DNA from 2 places in the Geobacillus sp. LEMMY01 genome. Region 1 is predicted to be linked to the other one. Evidence: riboswitches for the same ligand, from Rfam matches in the RefSeq annotation. Region 1 holds a riboswitch; the other holds the start of a gene.
What was found. Region 1 has a riboswitch for S-adenosylmethionine ahead of metK (methionine adenosyltransferase). Riboswitches for the same ligand answer to the same signal wherever they lie in the genome.

Region 1 (7,222 bases):
GCGAGCGCCCAGCCCACGGCGCGGGATGGCGCTCTTTCCGCTTCTCCGGATCGTTTCTTTCTCAGCGGCGGCAAAATCGGAACGCGGCGCAACCCGGCTACAACCGTAAACAAAAACGCGGCATACAACAAAAGATTGGCGAAAAAAACGAGCGAGAACGAATATGAAGCGACAAGCCCGCCAAGCGCCGAACCGACGGCGACGCCGATGTTTTGCGCGACATACAAGGCGTTGAACGCCCGCCGCCCCCCGTCCGGCCAAATCGCCCCGGCGTACGCCGACGCCGCCGGAAAGACGACGCCGCTGCCAATGCCGACAAGCGCCAAAAACACCGCATAATGCGGCCAACCGTGCCAAACGTTCAACCCCGCAAGCGCGGCCATCGTCAACACCGCCCCGGCCAACAAAACGCGAAACCCGCCGATCCGGTCAAATAAAAAGCCGCCAGCCAAGCTGCCGATGACACTTCCCCCAGAGTTGAGCATGAGCACGACACCAGCGACAGCGAGCGGCTGGCCGAGCTGTTCGTGCAAATAGATCGTGTTTAGCGGCCATAGAAACGACGCCCCTGTCACATTGAGCGCCATGCCGACAAGCAGCCACCAAAGAGCGCGGGGCATCGGCCATCATCCTTTTCTGGCTTTTATTTTGAGTTCCGAAATAATTGTAGGGGGAAACGCGAAAAAAATCAATAAAAAATAAGGAGCGGCATCCGCCCCTTTGGCTTGTCGTCACCCGTTCCGCTGCTTGGAGCGGATCGGTTGGCCGCCCGTTTCCTCGTATTGCTTTTTCGCCAGCTTCACCGGGTCAAAGTCTTAACCAAGCTCCAAATCGTTATTGTTTTGGCCGTTGCGTGTTTTTTGTTCCGGATTCGTTTGTTTCAGGCGTCGCTTCATGTCGTGTTCCTCCTCGTTTCAGCGGTCAAGCAAACAGATGCCGTTTGGCAACATGATCGCCATGCGTTCGCTTCCCGTTTCAGCGGTCAAGCAAAATCATGTCGTTTTGCAATTGCTCCAGTTGGAGCCGCATCCGATGCAGCTGCTCGCGCTGCTGGGCGTTGCAGCTTCGCGCCAAGTGCGCCAAATCGATGACCGTCTGCTCGAGCATCTGCTGGGCGTTTGTGTATTCGGTGATGTTGTAATGCTCCTGCTTTTGCGCTTCCGTATATTGCTCTTTCGCGTAGCGGATCACATCTTCACACCGCTGCAAAAATTCCTCAACAGATTGTCTTGTTGCCATCTGCTCACCTCGTTTCGTGATGTTCCCTCATGTTTACTATGCGCCGCATAGGCTGGCCGTATCACGCCAATGATTGGCAGCGGTCGATTTTCCATGAAGTTTTTGTTACAATGCCGACGTGAGGATCTTCGTTCAGCTCGATCAGGCCGATGTCGGTCAGCTCAAGGGTTTCCGCCATGCTGGCGTAGAGGATGGGGCGGCTAGAGGGAGAAAGCGATGGCGCCCGACATCTTTGGCCGCAGCGCCATACCCGCCAACGTAAACGATGAAACGATCGCAAGGAGGGCCCAACCGATGGCTTTGATGAACATTTTGCCGTTTGCCCGCTTTTTGCTTGATCAAGCGGTCAACGAAGGCGACATCGCCGTCGACGCGACCGTCGGCAACGGGCACGACACCGTGTATTTGGCTCAACGCGTCGGGGATTTCGGCCATGTGTTCGGCTTTGACATTCAGCCTGAGGCCATCACCGCCGCTTCCGCCCGCCTCGCGGAACATGGGCTATGCGGGCGGGCGACGTTGTTTCAACGAAGCCATAGCGAAATGCTTGAGGCGCTTCCCGCCGATGTACACGGGCGCATCGCCGGCGCGGTGTTCAACCTCGGCTATTTGCCGGGCGGCAATAAGCAAATCGTCACCGAGCCGGAATCGACGATCGAAGCGGTCCGCCAGCTGCTTTCCGTCATGAAGCCGGGCGGCGTCATCGTTCTTGTCGTGTACCACGGCCATCCGGAAGGAAAGCGCGAACGCGACGCGCTCCTTGATTACGTCCGCTCTCTTGATCAACGGCGCGTCCATGCCTTGAAATACGAATTCATCAATCGGCAAAACGACCCGCCGTTTTTGATCGCGCTCGAGAATCGGGCGGATGGGGGCGCCTGAGTCCGTCCGGTCCGCTGACGAACCGCTGCCCTTGCCAATACAAGCAAACGACCGCCCTTATGAAAAGGACAGCCGTTTTTGCCGCTCCTGCCAAAAGCGGTATGCTTTTCCGTTCCAATAGAAAAACTGCGACGCCGCCCCGCCGGCGCGGACGAGCCGGCGCGCCAGCCGGCGCAGCCCGCGCTGCTTTTTCACCTTGGCATCCGACAAATACAACCCAAGAAGCCCTCGGTGAATGAGGCGGTGAAACTCGCCGTGCGGAAGCGCGCCAACATGGCGGTCGGCCTCTTCGATGAAATGGCAAAGCCGCTCAAGCATCACCGTTTCATTCGGATAGTAAAAGCAAAAGTTTAAATCGCCGCCTTCCCGGTCTTCCTCCTGGTCGATCAAATAGTCGAGCAAAATGTGCAGCCCTTGAATGTATGGAAAATAGCCGTCGCGCACTTGTCTCGCCATCTCCGGCGGCAGCGATTCGCCAAACGCATAGGCGACGAGGCAGAAAATGCCGAGCGTCGAACCGGAGCAGGCGGAAAACTCATACCATTCCATCGGCGGCAAGGCGTCTTTGTATTGCGCGAACCATTTCTCAAGCCGCGGCACCCGCTCGTTGACATCGACGTGTTTATGCACTTGCAAGTCGCAATAATAGCCGGCCAATTCATGCAAAAACGGGGCGATCGTCTCATAATGGCGCGCCGTCTCGAGCACCTCTTGGCACGTGCGGACGAGCGCCGGCAAATAGCCGCCGTCTTCCTGTTCACGGCGATGGCGGTAATAGTTCGACGGCTCCGCGCCGATCGTCAAGGCGTCCGGCATCGAATCGTGCAAGGCGCGAAAGTCGAGCGGATCGAGCGAGGTGCTGCGGTCGCACAAATTATCCAAATAATCGCTGATCGTCTGGTAAGCAACGATAAAGCGGATGCAGGCCTCCATGTTTTCTCCGGCCAAGAGCGCCAAAATGGAGCCGCCTTCGCAATGGAACGTTTTCGAAGCGATGCTCGCGAGCGCTTGGCGCCGCAGCTCGGGGTCAGGGATGCGCTCCGCCCGCTGCCGCCAATAGGCAAGCTCGCGATGGACAAGCGGAAGCACGTCACGATACACCATTTTCATCAATGCGATTGGATGCGTCGGAATTTTCAATCAGCTCACCTCGGGGCAAAAACGATGCTCTTGTCTCCTAGTATTGCCATCCCCATCACCAGGGCAAACGAATCCAGCTGCTGTTCTCTTTCATTTACGATCCTTACTTTGTAAAATAAAAGTGAGCGGACTATTTTACATTAAGAAAGGAACGAAAGCGATGATTTACCCATACAAAGGCAAAACGCCGCAAATTGCCGCCTCCGCCTTTATCGCCGACTATGTGACGATCACCGGCGATGTCGTGATCGGCGAAGAGACGAGCATTTGGTTTGGCACCGTCATTCGCGGCGATGTGGCGCCAACGGTGATTGGCAACCGGGTCAATATTCAAGATAACTCAATTTTGCATCAAAGTCCACACAATCCGCTTATCATTGAAGACGGCGTAACAATCGGCCACCAAGTCATTTTGCACAGCGCCATCATCCGCAAAAACGCGCTCATCGGCATGGGCTCGATCATTTTGGACCGCGCGGAAATCGGGGAAGGCGCGTTTATTGGCGCCGGCAGTTTAGTGCCGCCGGGCAAAAAAATTCCGCCGAACACACTCGCCCTCGGCCGGCCGGCGAAAGTCGTCCGCGAGCTGACCGAAGACGACATCCGCGAAATGGAGCGCATCCGCCGCGAATATGTTGAGAAAGGGCAGTATTACAAAGCGCTGCAGCAACAGCGGACATCGTGCGCCAACAAAAAAGAGCTGCCGTGATCAGGCAGCTCTTTTTCTTTCATCACTTGTCCGCCAACGCCAGCGCTTGTTCTTTCAACAAGGCGGCTTTGTCGGTGCGCTCCCACGGCAGGTCGATGTCCGTACGCCCAAAATGGCCGTAAGCAGCCGTCTGTTTGTAAATCGGGCGGCGAAGGTCGAGCATTTTGATGATGCCCGCCGGGCGGAGATCGAAGTTGTTGCGCACGACCTCAATCAAAATGTCTTCCGACACTTTGCCGGTGCCGAACGTATCGATCGAAATCGAAACTGGGCGGGCGACGCCGATCGCGTAGGCAAGCTGCACTTCGCATTTGTCGGCCAGTCCTGCCGCGACGATGTTTTTCGCGACATAGCGGGCCGCATACGCCGCCGAGCGGTCGACTTTCGTCGGATCTTTGCCCGAGAACGCGCCACCGCCGTGGCGAGCGTAGCCGCCGTACGTATCGACGATGATTTTCCGCCCCGTCAACCCAGCATCCCCTTGCGGACCGCCGATGACAAACCGTCCTGTCGGGTTGATGAAATATTTCGTGTCCTCATCAAGCAGCTCCGCGGGCACGACCGGCTTGATGACCTGTTCTTTAATGTCGCGTTGGATTTGGTCCTGCGTAATTTCCGGATGATGCTGCGCGGAAACGACGATCGTATCGACGCGCACCGGTTTGCCGTTTTCATCGTATTCGATCGTCACTTGCGTTTTCCCGTCCGGCCGCAAGTACGGCAAGACGTCCGTTTTGCGCACTTCCGCCAATCGGCGCGCCAAGCGGTGCGCAAGCGAAATCGGCAGCGGCATCAATTCTTCCGTCTCATTGCAAGCGAACCCAAACATCAACCCTTGGTCGCCGGCGCCGATCGCTTCAATTTCCTCGTCAGTCATCTGACCTTCGCGCGCCTCGAGCGCCCGGTCAACCCCCATCGCAATGTCCGGCGATTGTTCGTCAATCGACGTCAGCACCGCGCACGTATCGGCGTCAAATCCGTATTTGGCGCGCGTGTAGCCGATTTCGCGAACCGTATCGCGGACGATGCGCGGAATGTCCACGTATGTTGATGTCGTGATTTCCCCGCTCACGAGCACCAGCCCGGTCGTGACGCTCGTTTCGCAGGCGACGCGGGCGTTCGGGTCTTTTTCCAAAATGGCATCCAAAATGGCGTCGGAAATTTGGTCGCAAATTTTATCCGGATGTCCTTCCGTCACAGACTCTGAAGTAAACAAGCGGCGTTTGGCTGACATTCGGTTTGTTTCCTCCTCTTGGCATAATGTGGCGACACGGAACTCATTTCCCTTTTTCCCTTCGCAATATAAAAAACCTTTCCTGTAACGGCTGAGGAAAGGTCAGAGCAATCGTATTGCTTCCTTTCACTCTTATCGTTCAAGGACTGCGCCTTGCCACAGGTTAGCACCATTTCACACATGTACAGTTGTGACGGTTGCTGGGCTTCATCGGGCCTGTCCCTCCACCGGCTCGGGATAAGAGTATCCGTTCAATGACTTATCATATCGCAACGGAATCGGCAAAGTCAACTATAGAAATTCATTTTTTATCATTTCCAGCCGCGAAAATTCTTTCCTCAAGGCAATCAACACAATGGGAAAAATAAAGTTTGAAAAACCCACACAATTAGTATGGACTATTAATAAAAATGTGTTATACTATTTTCAAGAGTGATTACAAAAAGAAGGCAGGTTTTGGATATGGGGATCGCAAACATGACAAATAAGCTTGATTTATTGCTACAAAAACCGTACGTGCATCATCAACTGTCCGTTGCCGAGCTCGTCGAGAAAGTGCTGCAGCGGAATGAAGGCCGGCTGACGCACACCGGGGCCGTCGCGGTGACAACCGGCAAGTACACGGGGCGGTCGCCGAAAGACAAATACATCGTCGAAGAACCGTCAACGAAGCAAACGATCGACTGGGGAGCGGTCAACCAGCCGATGTCTCCGGAGACGTTTGATAAACTGTACGACAAAGTGCTCGACTATTTAATGAATAAAGATGAACTGTTCGTGTTTAAAGGCTTTGCCGGCGCCGATCCGAAATACCGGTTGCCGATTCAAGTCGTCAACGAATTCGCCTGGCACAACTTGTTCGTCCATCAGCTGTTCATCCGGCCGAGCGCCGAGGAGCTCGCCGCGCATGAGCCGCAATTTACGGTGATTTGCGCGCCGAACTTTAAAGCCGACCCGAAAGTCGACGGCACGCGCTCGGAAGCGTTCATCATCATCTCGTTTGAACGGCGCACCGTGTTGATCGGCGGCACCGAGTATGCCGGCGAAATGAAAAAATCGATTTTCTCGGTGATGAACTATTTGCTGCCGGAACAAGGCATCCTGCCGATGCACTGCTCGGCCAACGTCGGCCAGGAAGGCGACGTCGCCCTCTTTTTCGGCTTGTCGGGAACGGGAAAAACGACGCTCTCGACCGACCCGAACCGCCGCTTGATCGGCGATGATGAACACGGCTGGTCAAGCCGCGGCATTTTCAACATCGAAGGCGGCTGCTATGCGAAATGCATCAACTTGTCGCGCGAGAAAGAGCCGCAAATTTTTGACGCCATCGGTTTCGGCGCGGTGCTCGAAAACGTCGTTCTCGATGACGCGACGCGGGTGCCCAATTACGACGACGGCACGCTGACGGAAAACACGCGCGCCGCCTACCCGCTTCAAGCGATCCAAAACATCATCGACCCGAGCGTCGCCGGCCACCCGTCCACGATCGTGTTTTTGACGGCTGATGCGTTCGGCGTCCTGCCGCCGATCAGCAAGCTGACGCGCGAACAAGCGATGTACCATTTCTTAAGCGGCTACACAAGCAAACTCGCCGGCACCGAACGCGGCGTCACCGAACCGGAAGCGACGTTCTCGACATGCTTTGGCGCACCGTTTTTGCCGCGCCCGGCCGTCGAATACGCGGAAATGCTCGGGCAAAAAATCGCCGAACACAACGTCCGCGTCTTTTTGGTCAACACCGGCTGGACAGGGGGACCGTACGGCGTCGGCAGCCGCATGAAGCTCGCCTACACCCGGGCGATGGTGCAAGCCGCCGTCGAAGGGGAGCTGGACAACGTCGAAACGGTGCAAGACCCGATTTTCGGCCTCGCCATCCCAACCCGCGTCCCGGGCGTGCCGGATGACGTCCTGCAGCCGCAAAACACATGGGCCGACAAACAAGCATACGAACAAAAAGCAAAAGAGCTGGCGCAAAAGTTCCGCGCCAACTTCCAAAAATTCGCCCACATCGATCCGTC
Region 2 (7,222 bases), on a different contig from region 1:
GTTGAACAAGTTTTTCGCTACGGAAGTGCTCGATTACATCGTTGACGAAGGCGTGCAAATCCACGGCGGGTACGGCTTTATGCAAGAGTACGAAATCGAGCGCGCCTACCGCGATTCGCGCATCAACCGCATTTTTGAAGGGACGAACGAGATCAACCGCCTGCTCGTGCCGGGCATGTATTTGAAAAAGGCGGTAAAAGGCGAGTTGCCGCTCTTCCAAAAAGCGCAGCAGCTGCAAGAAGAGCTGATGATGATGACGGCGGAAGAGCCGGGTTCGGGTGTGCTTGATCAAGAGAAATACCTTGTGCGCAACGCGAAAAAAATCGCCCTGATGGTGGCTGGCTTAGCGGCGCAAAAGTATGGCCAGCGCATTGAAGAAGAGCAAGAAGTGCTTGTCAACATCGCCGACATCGTCTCGAACATTTACGCGATGGAGTCAGCCTTGTTGCGCACGGAAAAAGCGATTCAAGCGAGCGGTGAGGAGAAAAACAAACAAAAAGTGTTGTATACGCAAATTTTCTGCCAAGAAGCGTTCAATGAAATTGAAGCCCATGCGAAAGAAACACTCGTCGCCGTCGAACAAGGCGATACGCTTCGGATGATGCTCGCAGCTCTCCGCCGGCTGACGCGCCATACGCCGATCAACGTGATCGCGAAAAAACGCGAAGCGGCCGCCGCGCTCATTGAAGCGGAACGGTATATTGTGTGATAATGAGAAGTACCAGGCATGGCCTGGTACTTCTTGTTATAAGAAGCGGGCGTTCAGTTTGGGTGAAGCGGATGTGACAGCGCTCAACTCGGCCGCGGATGATGGATCATCCAACACTGTTAAAAAGGGGGAATGGCGATGGCGCTGACGTTTTATTGGTATCCAAAATGCGGAACGTGCCGAAAGGCGAAGCGTTGGCTCGATGAACACGGCGTTGACGTGCGGACGGTGCACTTAGTCGACGAGCCGCTCACGAAAGAGGAGCTCGCCCGTTTGCACCGCCAAAGCGGGCTGCCGCTTAGGAAATTTTTTAACACGAGCGGGATGAAATACCGCGAGCTCGGGCTGAAAGATCAGCTAGATCGCGCTTCGGAAGAGGAGATGCTTGACTGGCTCGCCTCCGATGGAATGCTGGTGAAACGGCCGATTTTAACGGATGGCGAGCGGGTTGTTGTCGGATTTCGCGAACAGGAGTATGAGGCGTTTTTCGCTCAGCGGCCGCCGGCGGCGACATAAAAAATTTTTTGAGAAATAGGGCGGATTCGGTGAGTTTTTGCGGAAAATCGGTTATGATGAAAAGGAATACATTTTGTCGCAATGGAGGGATTCGATGAACACGCCGAAAGAACTTCGTTACTCGAAAGAACATGAATGGGTGCGCGTGGAAGGAGACAACGTGCGGATCGGGATCACCGATTTTGCCCAATCGGAGTTGGGCGACATCGTCTTTGTCGAACTGCCGGAAGTTGGAACGGAGCTGACGGCGAACGAGCCGTTCGGCAGCGTCGAGTCGGTGAAAACCGTTTCGGAACTGTACGCGCCGGTCAGCGGCACGGTGGTCGAAGTGAATGAGGCGCTGAACGACAATCCAGAATATGTGAACGAATCGCCGTATGACAAAGCATGGATGATCGTCGTCAAACCGAAAGATTTGAGCGAAATCGACAATTTGTTGACGGCCGAGCAATACGAGGCGATGATCAACGAAGGATAAGTTCGTGCCGCTTTCGCTTTGATTCCGGAACCCGATATACATACTAAATTTTGATGGAACAGAGGTGCTCGCGCTGACGCTGCCACCGATGTTCATCCATAGTACAGGCTGGGAGACCGGAAAGCTGACCGGCGGCTTGCTCGGCTGCTTGGGCGACGGATCAGCCCTTCTGCTTCGGGGGCGTCTGTCGAGTTGACAACCCGATATGAAAATGTTGAAAGACGCGACCGCTACCGTTGAACCGGATCAAAAGATGCAATAGATGTCGATTGTGACGGGAAAGCGGGATGATGTGAAGAAGGCAACGGTGGATGGCCGTTGCTTTTCTTTTTCAACATTTGGCCGGCGCAGGACATACAATAATAGTATCCTCTTTGAAGTTAGGTGGGTCGGACATGCGACGGACGGAAAAAGTGATCATCGTCGAAGGGAGATCAGACAAGCAAAAGGTGGCGGCGGTGCTGAACGAACCGGTCGTCATCGTCTGCACAAACGGCACGATCAGTGATGCGCGCCTTGAGGAGCTGGCTGATGAGCTGGAAGGATACGATGTATACGTGTTGGCCGATGCCGATGAGGCGGGGGAAAAATTGCGCCGGCAGTTTCGCCGTATGTTTCCAGAGGCAGAGCATATTTACATTGACCGGGCGTATCGCGAAGTGGCGACCGCCCCGCATTGGCATTTGGCGCAAGTACTGTTGCGCGCTCATTTCGACGTCCGCATCGAATCGCTCATGAGAGGAAGAGGCGAGTGAAACCGATTGACCGAAAAGAGATCAGACGGGTTGTGAGAGACGAGCCGCTCCTAGCCCTTTATTTGTATACACCGCTGTGCGGTACATGCCAGCTGGCGAAGCGAATGCTTGTTGTGGTGGAACAGTTGTTTCCGGCGCTGCCGTTTTACGAAACGGACATCAACTATATCCCTGAGCAGGCGGCTGAGTGGAAAATTGAAAGCGTTCCTTGCCTGCTTCTTTTTAGGGACGGAACGATCGCAGGCAAGTGGTATGCCTTTCATTCCGTTCCGTATTTGTACGAAGTGATTCAAGCCCGTTTGCCGCACTGACGATTTGCTTTTTTTGACGCCGTTTGACATATTTCTTGGGAAATGACAAAACTAGTGCCTTTTCGCCATCACGGTTGTCGAGATTTTTGTAAAGGATTCTTCCCCCTTTGCATGGAAATATTAAGGAGACAAGGAGAGATAGGGGGAGGATGTTCAATGGAAGTGCGTGAATTGGTCGGGCAGTTCGTGGAACGGATGCAAGTATTGCGCCATTTGTTGCCGATTGTGCCGGATGAGCAACTGTGTGTTCGGTTTGAAAGCGATGACGAAACCGCCTTGCTGTTGATCGGCAAGGAATCAGCCGCTAGAGGGATGGAAAACGATGAACGGAAAACATTGACGGTGCGCGGCTCTAAAGAAGCGCTCGCGTCCTTGCTAAACGGCGAACTGAAGTTGCAGCAGCTCGTCCGGCTGCGTGAAGTGTACGTGTCAGGAAGCTTCCGCCATATGTTGCTGCTTGAGTCGCTCCTCCATTTGGCCAAGCCGTATCGGCACGTCGGATAAAAAATATGTTGACACGATTCGACAAGCAATGATACAATCACACTCGTAATCAATTGAATAGGCGATTGTTGCGCTCTTATCAAGAGAGGTGGAGGGATGTGCCCAATGAAGCCCGGCAACCGTCAGCGCATCTGCTGAAATGGTGCCAATTCACACAAAGCGGCCTGCTTTGAGAGATAAGAGACGGAATGGTGCACAATACCTTTCTGTTCTCTGCGGGCAGAAAGGTTTTCTTTTTGCGCTCTGCCGCCTTGGGGGAAGGAAGGTGAAACGATGATTACACTCGAACAAGTGACGAAAATATATCAAGCCGCCAACGGCTCGGTCACGGCCGTCGACCACGTGTCGCTTGAGATTCGCGAAGGGGAAATTTTCGGCATCATCGGCTACAGCGGCGCGGGGAAAAGCACGCTCATCCGATTGCTCAACGGGCTCGAGAAGCCGACGAGCGGCCGAGTGATCGTCTCCGGGCGCGATATGGCGCGCATCAAAGGTCGGGAGCTGCGCAAGGCGCGCCAAGAAATCGGGATGATTTTCCAGCATTTCAACTTGCTTTGGTCGCGCACGGTCCGGGAAAACATTGCCTTTCCGCTTGAAATTGCCGGCGTCCCGAAGGAGGAGCGGAACAAGCGGGTTGATGAATTGATCGAGCTTGTCGGCCTTTCCGGGCGCGAGGATGCATACCCGTCGCAGCTAAGCGGCGGACAAAAACAGCGGGTCGGCATCGCCCGGGCGCTCGCCAACAACCCGAAAGTCTTGCTGTGCGATGAGGCGACATCGGCGTTGGACCCGCAGACGACCGATGCGATTTTAGACTTGCTTGTCGACATCAACAAGCGGCTCGGGCTCACGATTGTGATCATCACCCATGAAATGCACGTCATCCGCAAAATTTGCGACCGCGTTGCGGTGATGGAAAGCGGCAAAATCGTTGAGCAAGGAGAAGTGCTGCACGTCTTCCGCCATCCGAAGCAGCCGATTACGAAACGGTTTGTCAAGCAGCTGATCGAGCCGGAGGAGACAGAAGAAGCGATTTCCCATTTGTTTGGCCAATACCCGAGCGGGCTGATCGCGCAGCTGACGTTCGTCGGCGCGGCCGCCGGAAAGCCGCTCATCACCGAAGTGGTGCGCCAGTTTGCCGTCGATGTCAACATTTTGCAAGGAAAAATTTCGCAAACCCATCAAGGCGCCTATGGGGTGCTGTTCGTGCACTTCGACGGGGCGAAGGATGAAATCGGCCGGGCGCTTGACTATATTCAACGCCAGCAAGTGGCGGTGGAGGTGATTCACGATGCTCGCTAACCTCCTGCCGAACGTGCAATGGGAGACGATGTGGGCGGCGACGGTCGAGACGCTGTATATGACGGGAGTGGCGGTGGCGGCCACTTTCGTCCTCGGGATCATTCTCGGATTGCTTTTATTTTTGACATCAAAGGGCAACCTATGGGAGAATCGGGCGGCCAATGCGGTCATCGCCGCATTCGTCAATATTTTCCGCTCCATTCCGTTCATTATTTTAATTATTTTGCTCATTCCGTTTACGAAATGGCTCGTCGGGACGATGCTTGGCGCCAATGCGGCGCTGCCGGCGCTCGTCATTGGGGCTGCGCCGTTTTATGCCCGCATGGTCGAAATCGCTCTTCGCGAAATTGATAAAGGCGTCATCGAAGCAGCCCAAGCGATGGGCGCCTCAACGTGGACGATTATTTGGAAAGTGTTGCTGCCGGAGTCATTGCCGGCGCTTGTCTCCGGCATTACCGTCACTGCGGTGTCGCTCGTCAGCTATACAGCGATGGCTGGGGTCGTCGGCGCCGGCGGGCTTGGGAACTTGGCGTATTTGGAAGGGTTCCAGCGCAACCATAACGATGTGACGTTTATTGCGACCGTGTTGGTTCTAGTCATTGTGTTTGTCATTCAGTTGATCGGTGACTTTGTCACTTCGAAAATAGATAAACGATAAAGGAGGAACGATCGATGAAGAAATGGTTGGGTGTTTTGCTCGCTGCCATTCTTGTGCTCGCTTTGGCGGCATGCGGCGGCAACAATAACGACAACGCGGAAGGCGGCGAAGACGGCAAATTGGTGAAACTGAAAGTCGGCGCTTCGAACGTGCCGCATGCGGAAATTTTGGAAAAAGCGAAACCGATTTTGAAGAAAAAAGGCATTGACTTGGAAATCATCACATTCCAAGATTACATCTTGCCGAACAAAGCGTTGGCGGATAAAGAAATTGATGCCAACTACTTCCAGCACATTCCGTATTTAGAATCGCAAAAGAAAGAATATGGCTATGATTTCGTCAACGCCGGCGGCATTCATATCGAGCCGATCGGCTTATACTCGAAAAAATATAAAAGCATTGAAGAACTGCCGGACGGCGCGACGATCATCATGAGCAACTCGGTCGCCGACCATGGCCGCATTTTATCGATGCTGCAAGAAAAAGGGCTCATTAAATTGAAACCGGGCGTCGATAAAACGAAAGCGACGGTCAATGACATCATCGAAAATCCGAAGCATTTAAAATTTAAGGCCGATGTCGACGCCGGGCTTCTGCCGCAAATTTACAAAAACGGCGAAGGTGATGCGGTTCTGATCAACGCCAACTATGCGCTTGATGCCGGTTTGGATCCGGCGAAAGACCCGATCGCCGTTGAGTCGCCGAAAAACAATCCGTATGTAAACATTATTGCGGTGCGCAAAGGCGATGAAAACCGGAAAGAAATTAAAACGCTTGTCGAAGTGTTGCAATCGAAAGAAATCCAAGATTTCATTAAAGAAAAATACCACGGCGCCGTCATTCCAGCGGCGGAAAACAATCAATAACGGGAGCGTTTCGCTTCCGTTTCTTTTTTGTCCCCAAAAAGCCGCTCCCCTTACACGAAGAAAGCGGCAAAGTTCAAAACGGCTCTCAATGCGAGGACGCCGCCGCCGACCCGCTTTTTCCACTGCCTCATCGGCCGTTCAAGCGCGCCAGTACGGCGGCGAGCATCACGATGATGACGCAGTTTTGCAGGGCGATCACCGCCGTTAAGCTGAAGGCGCCGTCTCCTCGTTCACCGAGGGTGTTGCCGATGATGATCCACGCCAAAAACGAAGCGGCAGCGGCTGTTAAGGCAAAGACAACCCAACGAATCAATGGCATTTCCCCCTTTCCCATTATGATGGAAGTTGAACAGAACAGGCGGTTTTCATCATGACGTTCCATCTATGTTAGCGAAACGGTGATGTTTCCACATGCTTTGAATACTATTCGTTGTTTAATTTCGTTTTCCTCCATGCATACTAACAGCAGAAACGAACAAAGGAGGAAAACGGAGATGAACAACGGAACACATGCATCGGTCGAAACGGCGCTTCGCCACTACAAGGAAGGGCTTGGAGTGTTTACCCAAAAACTTCCAAACGTGGCGGAACGGTTTAACGCATTTACGGAAGCTTGTTTTGCTGAGGGAGCGCTGTCGAAAAAAGAAAAACAATTGATCGCCCTTGGCATCAGCTTGACGACGCAGGATGAATATTGCACGATTTACCATGCGAAAGGCTGCCTCGATGAAGGAGCGTCCGAACAAGAAATTTTGGAAGCGTGCGCGGTGGCGGCCGCGTTTGGCGGCGGGGCGGCGATGAGCCAGGCGGTGACGCTCGTGCAAGAATGCCTCCGCGAGCTGCGGACGACTCACTAGACTCCGGAAAAAACGGGGTCTTTTTTTTTTGCAAAAACTCGTACAAGCTTGCGGTTTTCGTGTAAAATAATAAAAGGCGCTGTTTTTTCACACGGTCATAGTGAAAACAGAGCGGGAAAGTTGCAGACAGTTTTCATTTGTTATAAAATTGTAATGAGAATAAAATGAGAATGAGCGATCGCTAGAAGACCAGCGAGCTAGGATGACTCTCAATCGGGAATTGGAGGTATGTTGCATGGCAGTCTTGACGATTCGCAATCTCCACG

Region 2: it holds a riboswitch for S-adenosylmethionine, as region 1 does, so the genes downstream of both, B1A75_RS07555 (methionine ABC transporter ATP-binding protein) here and metK (methionine adenosyltransferase) in region 1, are expected to answer to the same signal.

The regions. Positions count from the first base shown of each region.
Region 1 covers NZ_MVKA01000011.1:80,262-87,483, forward strand. The annotation lists gene B1A75_RS07395 (MDR family MFS transporter) at 1-620, opposite strand, end outside; partial or broken gene B1A75_RS20210 (glycogen biosynthesis protein GlgD) at 732-896, opposite strand; gene B1A75_RS07405 (YtzC family protein) at 976-1,239, opposite strand; gene mnmM (tRNA 5-(aminomethyl)-2-thiouridylate-methyltransferase MnmM) at 1,534-2,121, shown strand; gene B1A75_RS07415 (tetraprenyl-beta-curcumene synthase family protein) at 2,179-3,261, opposite strand; gene B1A75_RS07420 (gamma carbonic anhydrase) at 3,422-3,970, shown strand; gene metK (methionine adenosyltransferase) at 3,993-5,204, opposite strand; SAM riboswitch class I at 5,334-5,448, opposite strand; gene pckA (phosphoenolpyruvate carboxykinase (ATP)) at 5,667-7,222, shown strand, end outside.
Region 2 covers NZ_MVKA01000012.1:13,380-20,601, forward strand. The annotation lists gene B1A75_RS07525 (acyl-CoA dehydrogenase family protein) at 1-709, shown strand, start outside; gene B1A75_RS07530 (arsenate reductase family protein) at 848-1,225, shown strand; gene gcvH (glycine cleavage system protein GcvH) at 1,320-1,703, shown strand; gene B1A75_RS07540 (toprim domain-containing protein) at 2,099-2,458, shown strand; gene B1A75_RS07545 (thioredoxin family protein) at 2,455-2,769, shown strand; gene B1A75_RS07550 (sterol-binding protein) at 2,926-3,273, shown strand; SAM riboswitch class I at 3,347-3,456, shown strand; gene B1A75_RS07555 (methionine ABC transporter ATP-binding protein) at 3,547-4,575, shown strand; gene B1A75_RS07560 (methionine ABC transporter permease) at 4,565-5,233, shown strand; gene B1A75_RS07565 (MetQ/NlpA family ABC transporter substrate-binding protein) at 5,248-6,099, shown strand; gene B1A75_RS07570 (hypothetical protein) at 6,227-6,418, opposite strand; gene B1A75_RS07575 (carboxymuconolactone decarboxylase family protein) at 6,594-6,956, shown strand; gene sufC (Fe-S cluster assembly ATPase SufC) at 7,192-7,222, shown strand, end outside.